DNA from 2 places in the Ensifer sp. genome. Region 1 is predicted to be linked to the other one. Evidence: predicted binding sites of a transcription regulator. Region 1 holds the regulator's gene; the other holds the start of a gene.
The links. The regulator PhoB, encoded in region 1, activates phosphate uptake and scavenging genes when phosphate is short. The targets are predictions, from matches to a motif close to TGTCATNNANCTGTCAT.

Region 1 (7,091 bases):
ACCACGGTGCGCCGGCAGGCAGTGCATGAACAGCGCGTCCGATGCGGCATGCTTCATCAAGGCTTCGTTGACCTGGAAAGGCTGGAAGACGTTGTGGCCGCGGGCGCGATGCTCCTGGTTCATGGAAATCCAGGTATCGGTGACGACGCAGTGCGCGCCGGCCACGGCCTGCTCGGCCTCGTGGCAGAGCAGGATCTCGCCGCCATTGTTGCGCGCCCAGTTGAGGATCTTGTCATGCGGCTCCGAGCCGAGCGGCACCGCCATGTTCATGCGGTAGCCGAAACGGGCCGAGCCCTCGATCAGCGAATGCAGCACATTGTTGCCGTCGCCGGTCCAGGCGATGGTCTTGCCCTTCACCGGCCCGCGATGCTCCTCGAACGTCATGATGTCGGCCATGATCTGGCAGGGATGCGTGTCGTCGGTGAGGCCGTTGATGACGGGAACCGTCGCATGTTCGGCCAGTTCGAGAAGCCGGCGATGATCGGTGGTGCGGATCATGATCGCATCGACGTAGCGCGACAGCACCTTGGCCGTGTCGCCAATGGTCTCGGCGCGGCCGAGCTGCATCTCGGTGCCCGAGAGAAACAGCGTTTCGCCACCGAGCTGGCGCATGCCGACATCGAAGGAGACGCGGGTGCGCGTCGACGGCTTTTCGAAGATCATCGCCAGCATCTTGCCGGCGAGCGGCTTGTCGGCGGTGCCCGCCTTGGTCGCTGTCTTTCGAACCCGTGCGTCATCGATGATCGTCCTGAGATCGGCTGCCGTCATGGCCGAAAGATCGATGAAATGTCTTGTGCCTGCCATCGTACTCAATTCCTGTCCTCGGAATGGCCCTTGAAGCACGGCCGGGGGTCGAAGAAGAAATGCTTCGACGCCTCGGCTTCGCACATGGACCCTTGGGAAAATCGCTGCCGATCTTCGGGTTCACAAACTCAAGCTGCGGCGGTGCCGCTCGCGCTTCTGACGGCTTCGGCCGCGCGCTCGATGCGCGCCAGGCCTTCGCGTGCCTCCTCCGCCGTCACGGTCAGCGGCGGCAGCAGGCGCAGCACGTTCTCGCCGGCCGGAACAGCCAGCAGCCTTTCCGCGCGGATCGCCTTCAGGAGATCGGCCGAGGGGCCCTTCGCCTTGATGCCGAGCATAAGCCCGTCGCCACGGATCTCTTCGATCACATCGGGGAAACGATCCTGCAGCGAGGCGAGCCCCTGGCGGAACACCAGGGAAACGTCGCGGACATGATCGAGGAAGCCATCAGCGAGGATGACGTCGAGCACTGCATTGCCGACCGCCATGCCAAGCGGGTTGCCGCCATAGGTCGAGCCGTGGGTACCGGCAACCATGCCGGCCGCAGCCTCTTCCGTGGCAAGGCAGGCGCCGAGCGGGAAGCCGCCGCCGATACCCTTGGCGACAGCCATGATATCCGGGCGGATGCCGGCCCATTCATGGGCGAAGAGCTTGCCGGTGCGGCCGACGCCGGTCTGGACCTCGTCGAGGATCAACAACAGGCCGAATTCGTCGCAAAGCGCGCGCAGCTCCTGCATGAATTCCTTGGTGGCCGGGCGGATGCCGCCTTCGCCCTGGATCGGCTCGATCAGGATTGCCGCGGTCTCGTCGGTGATCGCGTCCTTGACGGCTGCGATGTCGCCGAAGGGAACCTGATAGAAACCAGGCGCCTTCGGGCCAAAACCTTCGATGTACTTCTGCTGGCCGCCGGCAGCGACGGTGGCGATCGTGCGCCCGTGGAATGCGCCCTCGAAGGTGATGACGTGGAACTTCTCCGGATTGCCCTTGGCATAATGGTAGCGGCGGGCAGTCTTGATTGCGCATTCGAGCGCTTCGGCGCCCGAATTGGTGAAGAACACACGGTCGGCGAACGTCACGGCCGACAGCCGGCGCGCCAGGCTCTCCTGGCCCGGAACCTCATAGAGGTTCGACAGGTGCCAGACCTTCTCGGCCTGCGCCTTCAGCGCCTCGACCAGATGCGGATGCGCGTGACCGAGCGAATTGACGGCAACGCCTGCAGCGAAGTCGAGATAGCGCGTGCCGTCTTCGGCAATCAACCAGACGCCCTCTCCTCGCTCGAAACGCAACGGCGCACGCATGTAGGTGTCGTAAAGCGGCGTGGTTGCAGTCATGGCGAGCCTCTCCTTCATTGCTATCGGCATCGGTCCGCGCGCGATGTTGGGCGCGGCAAAAATTAAAAATGCCGCCTTGCGGCGGCGCAGGCACTATTCCCATTTCGCAGCGCAATGTCAACAAAACCAAGCCTTGCAGTGCGGTCGCACGACCCTCATCCGTGCGACGAAAAAATCGTCTCGGCGGGGCTTGCAAAAATACAACGCCCGCCGAGCAAGTTGGGGAAAACCAAGAAATCGATTCGGCGCGATTCCGCGGACTCTTGCCACGGAGTCCGGCGGTCAGTAGGTTAACGTTCAATTACTAGACGCATGCGGCGGACCTAGTCACCAAAAGTGTTATCGCGTTGCAGCTCCGGAACCTTGCCGGAGCGTGGTGAAAGATTCTGTCATCGCCAACGCTGAGAACGGAGAGTGCAGAAATGAACTGGACTGACGAGCGGGTGGAGAAACTGAAGAAGCTTTGGTCCGAGGGCCTGAGCGCGAGCCAGATCGCGGCACAGCTCGGCGGCGTCAGCCGCAATGCGGTCATCGGCAAGGTTCACCGGCTGAGCCTGCCCGGCAGGGCCAAGGCTGGTGGCACCGCAGCTGCGACCCGGCCGAAGCCGCGCCCGGCCACATCGGCGCCGCGCGCCCCGAACTTCGCCTCGCGCGTCACCACCCGCACGGTTACCCGCCCGGCTGGCGCCCTTGTCCTCAAGGAAGAGGTCGAAGTCGATCTCGTCGCCGAACAGGACTTCCACGTCCAGACCGATGTGGTCGTGCCGATGTCGCGCCGCCTGGAACTGACGCAGCTGACCGAGCGCACCTGCAAATGGCCGATCGGCGACCCGCTGAAGGAGGAATTCCATTTCTGCGGCAACGATTCCCCGGAAGCTTCGCCCTACTGCACATTTCACGCGAGGCTTGCCTACCAGCCGTCCGCCGAGCGCCGCCGCGCACGCTGAGGTGAGCGAAGACACGTACAGAAAAAGGGGCCGACCGGCCCCTTTTTTATTGCCTACCGATTGGCCGGCTCAGCTTTCGAGCGAGTAGCCGGCACCGCGAACGGTGCGGATCACATCCGGCATGCTCGAGAAATTCAGCGCCTTGCGCAGGCGGCCGACATGCACGTCGACGGTGCGCTCGTCGACATAGATATCGTGGCCCCAGACGCCGTCCAGCAGCTGCGAGCGCGAAAACACCCGGCCCGGCGACGACATCAGGAATTCGAGCAGGCGGAATTCCGTCGGGCCGAGGCGGACTTCGCGGGTGCGGCGATGCACACGGTGCGTCTCGCGATCGAGCTCGATATCGCCGCAGCGAAGCAGCGTCGAGAGAACCTCCGGCTTGGCACGGCGCAGCATCGCCTTGACCCGCGCCATCAGCTCCGGCGTAGAGAACGGCTTGACGACATAATCGTCGGCGCCGGTGGCAAGGCCGCGAACCCGCTCGCTCTCTTCGCCCCGCGCCGTCAGCATGATGATCGGCAGTCGCTCGGTTTCCGGGCGCTGGCGAAGCCGGCGGCAAAGCTCGATGCCGGAGACCCCCGGCAGCATCCAGTCGAGGATCAGGAGATCCGGCAGGCGCTCTTGCAAGCGGATCTCGGCCTCGTCGCCGCGCAGGATCGTATCGACATCGAAGCCCTCGGCTTCAAGGTTATATCGCAAGAGGACGCTCAGGGCCTCTTCGTCTTCGACAACGGCGATTTTCGGCAGCATCAGGTAACGTCTCCTTACCCAGAGCATCCCGTGTTCGATCGAACGCCGGGAGATGCTCGAACATACAGCATCTGAAGCCTTCCGCGCGCTTTCAAAGACATGCGCGAAAACGGTTGGCTACAGGCGCAACAAGGCAGGGCCGCAACCGAAATTGCGACCGGATGAAGTTTACATGCAGGCACTCGAACTTATCCTGGCCCAGAGCATCCTGCCTTCAGGTGGTTTCACTCGAGGGCAGTAAGATGCTCCAGAATTAAAGTGCTGGAGCGTCCTTTGTGCGTTCCTGAGAACGCACGGCGCTCTAGTCCTTTACGGCGCCCAGCGTCGACGTATTGTCGTCCTTTGGACGTTCGCCTTCCGGCTGCGCGCCCGTCGCCATGTAATAGATCGTCTCGGCGATGTTGGTGGCATGGTCGCCGATGCGCTCGATGTTCTTGGCGCAGAACAGAAGGTGCGTGCAGGGCGTGATGTTGCGCGGATCTTCCATCATGTAGGTGAGCAGCTCGCGGAACAGCGAGGTGTAGATCGCATCGATCTCCTCGTCGCGCTCGCGGATGCTGTTGGCCTTCTCCGGCGAGCGGGAGGCATAGACGTCGAGCACTTCCTTCAACTGCACCAGCGCAAGCTCGGCCAGATGCTCGAGGCCGCGGGCCAGCTTGCGCGGGATGCCCGAGCCGGCAACGGCGATCACGCGCTTGGCGTTGTTCTTGCCGAGGTCGCCGACGCGCTCCAGATCGGATGCGATGCGGATCGACCCCATGATTTCGCGCAGGTCCGCGGCCACCGGCTGGCGCTTGGCAATGGTGATGATCGCTTTTTCGCCGATCTGGCGCTCGGCTTCATCAAGGATGGTGTCGTCGGAGATGACCTTCTGCGCCAGCGCGAGATCGGAATTGACGAGCGCGCGGACGGACTCGCCCACCATCTGCTCGGCAATGCCGCCCATCTCGGAGATGCGGCGCGTCAGGTATTTCAGTTCTTCGTCATAGGCGGACATTATGTGCATGGACATAATCTTTGATCCTTGCGGGCGCGTTCAGGAAACAGGGTGGGGGCGAGCTTCGGCGATCAGCCGAAGCGACCCATGATGTAGTCCTGGGTACGCTGGTCATCCGGATTGGTGAACATCTTGTCGGTGTCGTTCTCCTCGACGAGATTGCCGAGGTGGAACATGGCGGTGCGCTGCGACACGCGCGCTGCCTGCTGCATCGAGTGGGTGACGATGACAATCGTGAAGTTGCTGCGCAGCTCGTGGATCAGCTCCTCGACCTTCGCCGTCGCAATCGGGTCGAGCGCCGAACAGGGCTCGTCCATCAGGATCACTTCCGGGCTGACGGCAACCGCACGGGCGATGCAAAGGCGCTGCTGCTGGCCGCCGGACAAGCCGGTGCCCGGCTCATGCAGGCGATCCTTCACCTCGTTCCAGAGGCCCGCCTTCTGCAGGCTGGTCTCGACCACGTCGTCGAACTCGGACTTCGTGCGGGCGAGACCGTGAATGCGCGGGCCGTAGGCGACGTTGTCGTAGATCGACTTCGGGAACGGGTTCGGCTTCTGGAACACCATGCCGACGCGGGCGCGCAGCTCGACGACGTCGATGGCCGGATCGTAGACATCGTCTTCATCGAGCGTGATCTTGCCGGTGACGCGGCAGTTCTCGATGGTGTCGTTCATGCGGTTCAGCGTGCGCAGAAAGGTCGACTTGCCGCAGCCCGAAGGGCCGATCAGCGCGGTCACCGTATTTTCGCGGATGTTGAGGTTGACGTCGAAAAGCGCGCGCTTCTCGCCGTAGTAGACCGACACATCCTTGCCGATCATCTTGTAGGGAACCGTGTTCATTTTCTGATCCAGGGCTTTCTCGACTGCTGCTTCTGACATGATGTTCATAGTAATTACCTCACTACCAACGGCGCTCAAAGCGACGTCGCAACAGAATGGCGCCAAGGTTCATGACGACGAGGAAGATGAGAAGAATGATGATCGCGCCGGAGGTACGCTCGACGAAGGCGCGTTCCGCTTCGTTGGCCCACATATAGATCTGTACCGGCAGCGCCGTCGACGGCTCCATCGGCGAGCCGGGATAGTCGACGACGAAGGCGACCATGCCGATGAGAAGCAGCGGCGCGGTTTCGCCGAGCGCGTGCGCGAGACCGATGATCGTCCCGGTCAGGATGCCCGGCATCGCCAGCGGCAGGACGTGGTGGAAGATGGTCTGCATCTTCGAGGCACCGAGACCGAGCGCTGCCGAGCGGATCGACGGCGGCACCGCCTTCAGTGCCGCGCGGGTAGCGATGATGATCGTCGGCAGCGTCATCAGGGTCAGCACCAGGCCACCGACGAGAGCGGCCGAACGCGGCATGCCGGCAAAGTTGATGAACACGGCCAAGCCCAGGAGACCGTAGACGATCGAGGGAACGGCGGCGAGATTGTTGATGTTGACCTCGATCAGGTCGGTCAGCCGGTTCTTCGGTGCGAACTCCTCGAGGTAGATCGAGGCGGCAACGCCGATCGGCAACGCCAGCACCAGCACGATCAGCATCATGAACAGCGAGCCGAGGGCTGCAACACCGACGCCGGACGCCTCCGGACGGCTCGATGCGCCAAAGGTGAAGATACCGGTGTTGAAGCTCTTGGTCAGGACGCCGGCACTCGCCATGTCGTTCATCCAGGTGACCTGCTGGTCCTTGACCTTGCGCTTGCTCTGGTCGACCGAGAGGTCGATCTGACCCTTGAAGGCAGAATCCACATTGGCTTCCGCGAGCAGCGTCACCGGTATCGTCTTGCCGATGACCGAGGGGTCGGCGACGACGATGTCGCGCAGCAACGTGCGGGAGCTTGCCGACACCATATCGGTTGCCTGCTTGACCAGCGGACGCTTGCTCGGATCGATGCCGAGCTGCTTGATCAGCGCATCGCGCACCAGAAGCGGATAATTGGCCGTCATCAGCACCTTGCCGTCGGTCGCGCGTTCACCCTTGGGGTCGATGACCTTTTCGGTGAATTCGATCGGCAGCGTGATCGTCGTCTGCTGGAACGCGGTGTAACCGTTGGAAAACACCGTCCACAGCAACAGAGCGAGGAAGAACAGGCCGAGGCTGATGGCGCTGATGCCATAGATGCGGAACCGGCGCTCGGCCGCGTAGCGGCGCTTGATACCGATATCGCGCTTGGCGGAGGCGGGACGGGCGGAGATCCGGACGGTCGGGGAAGCGATGTCGGTCATTCGTACTGTTCCCGATATTTGCGCACGATGTAGAGCGCA
Region 2 (4,445 bases), 1.5 Mb from region 1:
GCCAGTAGGACGGAAGGTTGGGCGTGATGAGCCTGGGAATGCCGCCTGAAGCCGGGAGCAGATAGATCGCCGATTTGCCGAACTCGGTCTTGTCGCTGATGGCGATCGTGTCGCCATCGGGTGAAATGCCATGGTCGTTGTTGCAGAGCCGGGCAAAACCCGTATCGATCCGCACCGGCTCGCCGCCGGCAAGCGCCAGACGGTAGAGCAGTCCATCGCCGTTGATGACAAGATGCGTGCCATCAGGCGACCAGTTCGGCGCTTCGACCAAGCTGTCCGTCTGCCAGACCACGCGCGTCTCGCCGATCAGGATGTCAAACGTTTCAACGGAACTGCGCATTGCCTTCCTCCGCTGCGACGAAGACAGCGATCATCCCCTAACCCCGGTCGCGAAATCGGTTGGTGATCGGGTAGCGGCGGTCGCGGCCGAAATTCTTCTTGGTGATCTTCACGCCCGGCGCCGACTGCCGGCGCTTGTATTCGGCGATGTAGAGCAGGTGCTCGATGCGGTGCACGGTCGGTTCGTCATGGCCGCGCGCCACGATCTCCTCCGTGCTCATTTCCTTTTCGACCAGGCATTCCAGAATATCGTCGAGCACCGGATAAGGCGGCAGCGAATCCTGGTCGGTCTGGTTGGGACGCAGTTCGGCCGAGGGCGCCTTGTCGATGATGTTCTGCGGAATGACCACGCCGGACGGGCCGAGCGCGCCGGGAGGCACGGTGGTGTTGCGCCAGCGTGAAATCCCGTAGACCTCCATCTTGTAGAGGTCCTTGATCGGATTGAATCCGCCATTCATGTCGCCGTAGAGCGTGGCATAGCCCACCGACATTTCCGACTTGTTGCCGGTCGTCACCACCATCGAGCCGAACTTGTTGGAAACGGCCATCAGGATCGTGCCGCGTGTCCGGCTCTGCAGGTTTTCCTCGGTAATCCCGGTCTCCGTGCCCTCGAACATGTCGGCGAGCGCGCCGAGGAAGCCCTCGACCGGCTCCTCGATCGGCACGATATCGTAACGGCATCCAAGCGCTTCGGCGCAATCCTTGGCGTCCTTCAGCGAATCCTTCGAGGTATAGCGGTAAGGCAGCATGATCGTGCGCACCCGCTCCTCGCCGAGTGCATCGACGGCAAGTGCGGCACAGATCGCCGAATCGATACCGCCGGAGAGGCCCAGCACGACATTCTTGAAACCGTTCTTGTTGACGTAGTCTCGGAAGCCGAGCATGCAGGCACGATAATCCGCCTCCTCACGCTCCGGCAGCCGCGATTTCAGGCCACCGGCACAGTGCCAGCCATCGTCGCCCTTCTTCCACTCGACGATCGATAGCGATTCCTCGAACTGGCTCATCTGGAATGCGAGCGACTTGTCGGTGTTGAAGGCAAAGCTCGCGCCGTCGAACACCAGTTCATCCTGGCCGCCGAGCTGGTTGGCATAGATCATCGGCAGGCCGGTTTCGATCACCTGCTTCAGCACCACCTGGTGGCGAACGTCCACCTTGCCGCGATAGTAGGGAGAACCGTTCGGCGACAGCAGGATCTCGGCCCCACTTTCTGCCAGCGTTTCGCACACGCCGAGATCGCCCCAGATATCCTCGCAGATCGGAATGCCGATGCGCACGCCTCGGAAATTAACCGGGCCGGGCATTTCGCCCTGGTCGAACACCCGCTTTTCGTCGAATTCGCCATAGTTCGGCAGGTCGACCTTGTCGCGCACGGCGATGATCTTGCCGCCATCAAGGACGGCGACGGCGTTGTGGCGGCCTGTCTTGGCCAGACGCGGAAAGCCGATGATGACGCCCGGGCCGCCGTCGGCGGTCTCGGCTGCCAGCGTCTCGACTGCCTGCAGGCAGGCCTTCAGGAAGGCGGGCTTCAGCACCAGATCCTCCGGCGGATAGCCGGAAATGAAAAGTTCGGTCAGAAGCAGGAGATCGGCGCCCTGACGGGCCGCGTCGGCGCGCGCGTCTCGCGCCTTTGCCAGATTGCCGGCGATATCGCCGACTGTCGGGTTGAGCTGGGCGACGGCAATGCGAAGCACGGTGGGAGCGGCGTTGTGTGCGGTCATGAGCGGGCCTGTCGGTCTGTTCTCGAACGAATGCGTCTGACTTTCGCACCGATCTTTAGCGCAATCCGCGGGGAAATTCCCACAGGCAATCATCGCCACGCGAAAAATTCCAAAAAATTCTGCTTTTCCGGCTTGTTATCGGCGCGCGCTCGCGCGTCCTCACGTCACGAAACCCTGTTTCCAATCTCCCTGAACAAACCATTCATCCCCTGTTCAAAATGACGGTCGTATGACAGTTACACGACACATTGATGAAATTGGAGAAGATGTTGGCTAATATCGATACAGCCGTGGCCAGGAGATCGGGAGTCTACGCAGCTAGACCCGGATTTGCCGCGCGGCACGCCAAGACGCTGACCTCCGCACGCAGTGCATTGTTTTCGCTCGCGATCGCGGCAGCCCTCGTTTTTGCGGTCGAGTTGATCGTGCGCCAGTCCATGGCAGACACGGTTGCCTATTTCCTCGATCCGACGCGCCCAGCCTGGACCACCATCGGCGCGTTCTTCCTCATCCTGCTTGCGATCGACGGCTTCTTCGGCCGTGAGCACAAGTCCGCCGTGGTGCTGGCGCCGCTGGCGATCATTCCGGCCATCATCTGCCAGCAGAAGCAGGTCTTTCTCTCCGACCCGCTCTACCCGACCGACTTTCTCTTCGGCCGCCAGATCCTCGAACTGATGCCGGTTCTGGTCAAGGACCGTCCGTGGACCGCCGTCGGCATCGCCGTCGGCCTTGTTGCAGCTGTTGCCGCGATCGGCCTGTTGCTGCGCTACGCCTGGCGCAACTTCCCCAAGTTGACGCGCCGCGAGCGCATCGCGCGCGCAGCCTTTGCGCTGCCGCTGCTGTTCGCCTTCTGGAACATCATGGACTACAACCAGTTCTCCTGGATCCGCGACCGCCTGAAGGTCATCCCGATCATGTGGGACCAGACCGAGAACTATCGCCACAACGGCTTTGCGCTCGCCTTCGCGATCAACCTGCCGATGGCCAATGTCAGCGCGCCCTCCGGCTACATGGCCGATGCGATCGACCGCATCCCGGTCAAGCCGCTGCCGGCCGGCACCTCCCATCGCAGCAAGCCCGACGTGATCGTACTGATGAGCGAATCCTTCTGGGATCCGACCCGTCTGCCGAACGTCAAGCTTTCGCCCGACCCGATGCCGACCATTCGCGAGATGCAATCCGGCAACGTGTTCTCACCCGAATTCGGCGGCATGACGGCCAACGTCGAGTTCGAAGCGCTGACTGGCTTTTCCAACGCCTTCCTGCCCTATGGCAGCATTCCGTACCAGCAGTACATCCGCAATCCGATCCCCTCGCTTGCCACCTTCTTTCGCGGCGAAGGCTATGTCTCGCGCGCCATCCACCCGTTCCAGAGCTGGTTCTGGAACCGCACCGCCGTCTACAAGGCCTTCGGCTTCGACACCTTCAAGTCGGAGGAGAACATGCCGCCGATGCAGAAGCGCGGCATCTTCGCCTCGGACGAATCGCTGACAGACGAGATCATCCGCCAGGCCGACGCCATGGACGATCCGTTCTTCTTCTTCGCGGTGACGCTGCAGGGCCATGGCCCCTATGAGGCCAACCGCTATGCCAAGAACACCATCAAGGTCGAAGGCAACCTGCCCGAAAGCGATCGCCAGGTGCTGGAAACCTACGCACAGGGCATCAAGGAAGCCGACGAAAGCCTGAAGAAGCTGATGGACTGGGCCAAGGAACGCGACCGCGAAACGGTCATCGTGCTCTTCGGCGACCACCTGCCGCCGCTCAACACAGTCTATACCAATACCGGTTTCATGAAGGGCGTGACCGCGGAGCGCAAAGGTTCGAAGGAGCAGATGAAGGCGCAACACGAAACGCCGCTCGTCGTCTGGTCGAACAAGACCGGCCCGAAGAAGAATGTCGGCACCATCAGCCCGGCGTTCCTCTCCTACCAGATCTTGAAGCAATCCGGCTACGAGCACCCCTACTACACCGGCTTCCTCGGCAAGGTGCACGACCAGTACCGTGTCGTCGACCGCTACATGCTGATCCGCAAGAACGGCAAGGACGTTGCCGAGTGGTCACGCCAGCCGAAGGTGCCGGCGCTGCTGCGCGACTACCGCTTCCTGCAGCACGACATGATGTTCGGCAAGCGTTACTCGACAGACCGTTTCTTCAAGTCGCACGCGGACCTCTACGCCGCCGGCCTTTAAGAACGCCAAGCCGCACGGAGCATCCATGCGCGCATAGACTGACAGAGCCGGACGGTCGCCCGTCCGGCTCGTTCATTTCGTCGATCCCGTTGATGTCTTCATTGAAATGATGCGCTAGATATTTCCGTATCCTTCCTCGGAGACAGACATGTCGCACATCAACGAAATCTCGCAGCATCTCTTCGGCAAATCA

Region 2: a site for PhoB is predicted at 2,279-2,295, ahead of RTP54_RS09510 (LTA synthase family protein). Genes of this name have one in related genera too.

The regions. Positions count from the first base shown of each region.
Region 1 is NZ_DALZXU010000001.1:470,136-477,226, reverse strand. It holds gene argF (ornithine carbamoyltransferase) at 1-804, opposite strand, end outside; gene RTP54_RS02325 (aspartate aminotransferase family protein) at 933-2,132, opposite strand; gene RTP54_RS02320 (hypothetical protein) at 2,131-2,421, shown strand; gene RTP54_RS02315 (GcrA family cell cycle regulator) at 2,555-3,079, shown strand; gene phoB (phosphate regulon transcriptional regulator PhoB) at 3,149-3,832, opposite strand; gene phoU (phosphate signaling complex protein PhoU) at 4,134-4,847, opposite strand; gene pstB (phosphate ABC transporter ATP-binding protein PstB) at 4,901-5,716, opposite strand; gene pstA (phosphate ABC transporter permease PstA) at 5,730-7,052, opposite strand; gene pstC (phosphate ABC transporter permease subunit PstC) at 7,049-7,091, opposite strand, start outside.
Region 2 is NZ_DALZXU010000001.1:1,958,028-1,962,472, forward strand. It holds gene RTP54_RS09500 (TolB family protein) at 1-340, opposite strand, end outside; gene RTP54_RS09505 (NAD+ synthase) at 378-2,060, opposite strand; gene RTP54_RS09510 (LTA synthase family protein) at 2,330-4,252, shown strand; gene RTP54_RS09515 (DUF1003 domain-containing protein) at 4,401-4,445, shown strand, end outside.